One region of the Nocardiopsis sp. SBT366 genome, then DNA from elsewhere that is predicted to be linked to it. Evidence: predicted binding sites of a transcription regulator. Region 1 holds the regulator's gene; the other holds the start of a gene.
The links. Region 1 encodes HrcA, which represses chaperone genes, less so after heat shock. Its sites were predicted from a motif close to TTGGCACTCTCNNNNNGAGAGTGCCAA; they were not measured.

Region 2: a site for HrcA is predicted at 1,245-1,271, ahead of groES (co-chaperone GroES). Genes of this name have one in related genera too.

What each region holds. Positions count from the first base shown of each region.
Region 1 covers NZ_LAVM01000045.1:15,653-17,850, forward strand. The annotation lists gene ADX84_RS15235 (DUF3097 domain-containing protein) at 1-629, opposite strand, end outside; gene hrcA (heat-inducible transcriptional repressor HrcA) at 808-1,821, shown strand; gene dnaJ (molecular chaperone DnaJ) at 1,826-2,198, shown strand, end outside.
Region 2 covers NZ_LAVM01000018.1:63,423-65,620, reverse strand. The annotation lists gene groL (chaperonin GroEL) at 1-705, opposite strand, end outside; gene groES (co-chaperone GroES) at 809-1,117, opposite strand; gene ADX84_RS07865 (class I SAM-dependent methyltransferase) at 1,344-2,198, shown strand, end outside.

The sequences.
Region 1 (2,198 bases):
GCGCTCGGACGCACCGCCTGCCACACGTCCACGTAGGGATGGCCGACCACGAGCACGTCCGCGCCCCGGGCACGCTCGGCGATCCGGCTCTCCTTGGAACCCGGAACCAGGTGGTCGACCAGGACTCCCAGACGGCGCCCCGGCCCCGGCTCGAACTCCGCCACCACTGCGGGAAGGTCGTCGACCCCCTCCAGGAACTCGACGGCCACCCCCTCCACACGGAGGTCGTGGCCCCAGACCTTCTCGACCAGTTCGGCGTCGTGGGCGCCCTCGACGTAGATCCGGCTCTCGCGGGCTGTGCGCGCCCGCGCGTCGGTCACCGCGATCGACCCCGAGGCGCTGCGCAGCGGACCCTTGGGGGCCTCCGTCGGACGCACCAGTGTCACGGGTTCACCGTCCACGAGGAAGGCGGCCTGACCCAGCTCGAACACCCTGCGGCGCCCGTCCCGGTCCTCCAGGGTCACCGCGGCCTTGTCCCAGGACACCACGGCCCCGCAGAAGGTCTCGTCGGCGTCCTCCACGACCAGGTCACGACTGAGGGGTATCTCGCGGACCGCACCCTTCTTCGGTCGCCGCCAGTCTCCCGCCAGAACGTCGCGGCCGTAACGGCCGGTTCCCTTGGTAACCACGGTGGTGCAGTCTACTGGTGAAGGACCCCGGACGCCCGCTGGCGGGTGGCGCACGTCGCGGATCCGACAAGGAAGAAGCGACCCCCGTCCCCGTGTTACTGCGTGCGGGTAGCCGTGCGGGTTTGCGGCCGGGCATAGAATTAGCACTGAGGACCTTGGAGTGCCAGGAGGTGGCGAGTTGCTGGATGAGCGCAAGCTCGCGGTCCTGCGTGCGGTCGTCGAGGACTTCGTCAACACCAACGAACCCGTGGGTTCCCGGGCGTTGGCGGACCGTCACCCCCTTGGTGTCTCCCCGGCGACCATTCGCAACGACATGGTCGCCCTCGAGGAGGATGGCTACATCACCCAACCCCACACCAGTGCGGGACGGGTGCCCACCGACAAGGGGTACCGGCTCTTCGTGGACCGGCTCTCCTCCGTCAAGCCGCTCTCGGCGGCCGAACGGCGAGCCATCGAGTCCTTCCTCGGCGGTGCCGTGGACCTCGACGAGATCGTCGCCCGCACGGTGCGGCTGCTCGCGCAGCTCACCCGGCAGGTCGCGATCGTCCAGTACCCGTCGCTGACCCGCTCGTCGGTCCAGCACGTGGAACTGGTGCCGCTCGGCGGCCAGCGCATCATGATGGTCGTCATCACCAACACCGGCCGAGTCGAACAGCGCGTCATCGACGGGTTGGGATCGGTCAGCGAGACCGTGGTTGACGACCTGCGCAACATGCTCAACCGCGCCATCGCGGGCCGACACCTCGGTGACGTGCCGGACGCGGTGGAGGACCTGCCCGCCCAGGTCGCACCGGAGGACCGCCCCGTCGCGGTCGCGGTCCTCTCCATCCTGCTGGAGAGCCTCGTGGAAAGACACGAGGAGAAGATCGTTCTGGCGGGAACCGCCAACCTGGCCGCGGTCGACTTCGCGGCCAGCCTGCGCGAGGTGCTCGAAGCACTGGAAGAGAACATGGTCCTCATCCGACTGCTCGGTGAGGCCAAGGACCCCTCCATGCTCACGGTGCGCATCGGCGCGGAGAACTTCCACGAGGGCCTTCGATCCACTTCCATCGTGTCGGCTGACTACGGCGTGGGAAACCAGTCGCTGGCCAAGATCGGAGTGGTGGGCCCGACCCGTATGGACTACCCAGGGACGATGGGCGCCGTCCGTGCGGTGGCCCGGTATGTCGGACAGATTTTGGCAGGACAGTAACTCAGTGGCCAGAGACTATTACCAGGTTCTCGGGGTGCGTCGCGACGCGTCCAAGGACGAGATTAAGAAGGCGTACCGGCGGCTCGCGCGCGAGCTTCACCCGGACATCAACCCGGACCCCGCGACCCAGGAGCGCTTCAAGGAAGTGACCCAGGCCTACGAGGTCCTCTCCGACGAGAACAAGCGTCGGATGTTCGACATGGGCCAGGACCCCTTCGCCCCCGGCGGCGGTGGCGGTGCCGGAGGTTTCGGCAACGCTGGCGGGTTCGCCTTCGACGACATCATGAACGCCTTCTTCGGCGGAGGACAGCCCGGCGGCCGCGGCCCCCGGGAACGGGTCCGGCGCGGACGCAGCATCAAGATCCGCATCGAACTCG
Region 2 (2,198 bases), on a different contig from region 1:
GAGCAGCGGCAGCAGCTCGTTCAGGTTGCCGATCTTGCCCTGGCTGATCAGGATCTGCGCGTCCTCGAGGACGGCCTCCTGACGGTCACCGTCGGTGACGAAGTAGGGCGAGATGTAGCCCTTGTCGAACTGGAGGCCCTCGGTGAAGTCGAGCTCCAGACCGAAGGTCGGGGACTCCTCCACCGTGATGACGCCGTCCTTGCCGACCTTGTCGAAGGCCTCGGCGATGAGGTCGCCGATCTGGGCGTCCTGAGCGGAGTTGGTCGCCACGTAGGCGATGTCGGCGCGCTCCTTGATCGGCACGGCGCGCTCGAGCAGGATCTCGGAGACCCGGACGGCCGCGGCGTCGATGCCCTTCTTGAGGGACATCGGGGAGGCGCCGGCGGCGACGCTGCGCAGGCCCTCGCGGACCAGCGCCTGCGCGAGCACGGTGGCGGTGGTGGTGCCGTCACCGGCGGCGTCGTTGGTCTTGGTGGCGACCTCCTTGACCAGCTGGGCGCCCAGGTTCTCGTAGGGCTCGTCCAGCTCGATCTCACGGGCGACGGTCACGCCGTCGTTCGTGATGGTGGGGGCACCGAACTTCTTGTCGATGACGACGTTGCGGCCGCGCGGGCCGAGCGTCACCTTGACGGCGTTGGCGAGGCGGTCGACGCCCCGCTCGAGGGCGCGGCGGGCGTCGTCCTCGAACTCCAGGATCTTCGGCATGTGTGAGTACTTCCTCTAACGGTTCGGGTCGAAAGAGAACATCCCGCCCCGCCCGGCTTGGAGGCCGACCGGTGCGGGATGTTCGAAGGCTCTGCGCCGAGAGCTACTTCTCGACGACCGCGAGGAGGTCGCGGGCGGAGAGAACCAGGTACTCCTGGCCGTCGTACTTGACCTCGGTGCCGCCGTACTTGCTGTAGAGGACGACGTCGCCGACGTTCACGTCGAGGGCGACACGCTTGCCGTTGTCGTCGAGGCGACCGGGACCCACGGCCAGGATCTCGCCCTCCTGGGGCTTCTCCTTGGCGGTGTCCGGGATGACCAGACCGGAGGCGGTGGTCTGCTCAGCCTCCAGGGTCCTGACCACGACGCGGTCCTCGAGCGGCTTCAGCACGGTCTTGGTGGCGGTCGACACGGTGTGACCTCCCCCTTCAAAGTCTCGGTGTATCTGGCGTCGGCCCATGCGTGAGCACGGACCAACCACGTAAAAGGGGCGACCGCGGCGGCCTGTCGTCGCGGGTGCCAGACCGGCCTCGTCGCGTTTAGCACTCTACCCCCGAGAGTGCCAGAATGGAAATGTGGCGGGGGCTCGGGCCGAAGGGCGGACCCGCCCCACCGTCGTGCCCACAGCAGGAGGTTCCATGCACGTGCCCGCGTTCTCGGCGCTGCTCACCGACGCGGGTCGGGAGGTCCTCGGCGGGGTCGACCCCGTTGCGGCGGCCAGGGACCCCCTCGCCACCGCCTCCAAACTGCGCACCGATCCCGGGGTGGCCGCGCTCGACCCCGAACTCCCGGTGTCCGAGCTGGTCAACGCTGTGATGACCCAGGTAAGCCTGCGGGAGCGGGGCAGGGCCAAATTCGGGGAGAACGCCGGGCGAATGTTCTTCACCCCGAACGGTCTGGAGCAGTCCACCCGCCGGACCGTGGCCGAGTACCGGGCCGAGCGCACCGCCCGACACCTGCCCTCCTCGATGGGCGGGGACGCGGTCGCGGGCGACCTGTGCTGCGGGATCGGCGCGGACTTGCTGGCCCTGGCCGAGCACGGCGTGCCGGTGGAGGGCGTGGACGCCGACCCCCTGACCGTGGCGGTGGCCCGCGCCAACATCGAGGCGATGGGGCTCACGGAGTACGCCCGGGTCCGGGAGGGTGACGTGAACGCGGTCGGAGTGGGCGATCACCCCCTGTTGTTCTGCGACCCGGCCCGGCGCGGCGGCAGGGGCCGGGTGTTCGACCCGTCCGCGTACTCGCCGCCGTGGGACGTGGCCACCCGGCTGGCCGAGGGCGCGGAGGCGGCCTGTCTGAAGGCCGCTCCGGGCATCCCGCACGAGGTCCTCTCCCCTGCCGCCTCGGCCGAGTGGATCTCGGTGGACGGCGAACTGAAGGAGACCGCGCTGTGGTTCGGCGGTCTGGGTTTCGGTCCCGGTGGGCCGCGACGGCGCGCGACGGTGCTGCACGAGCGCGAGGGCCTGCTGGCGAGCGAGGGCGCGGTGGCACAC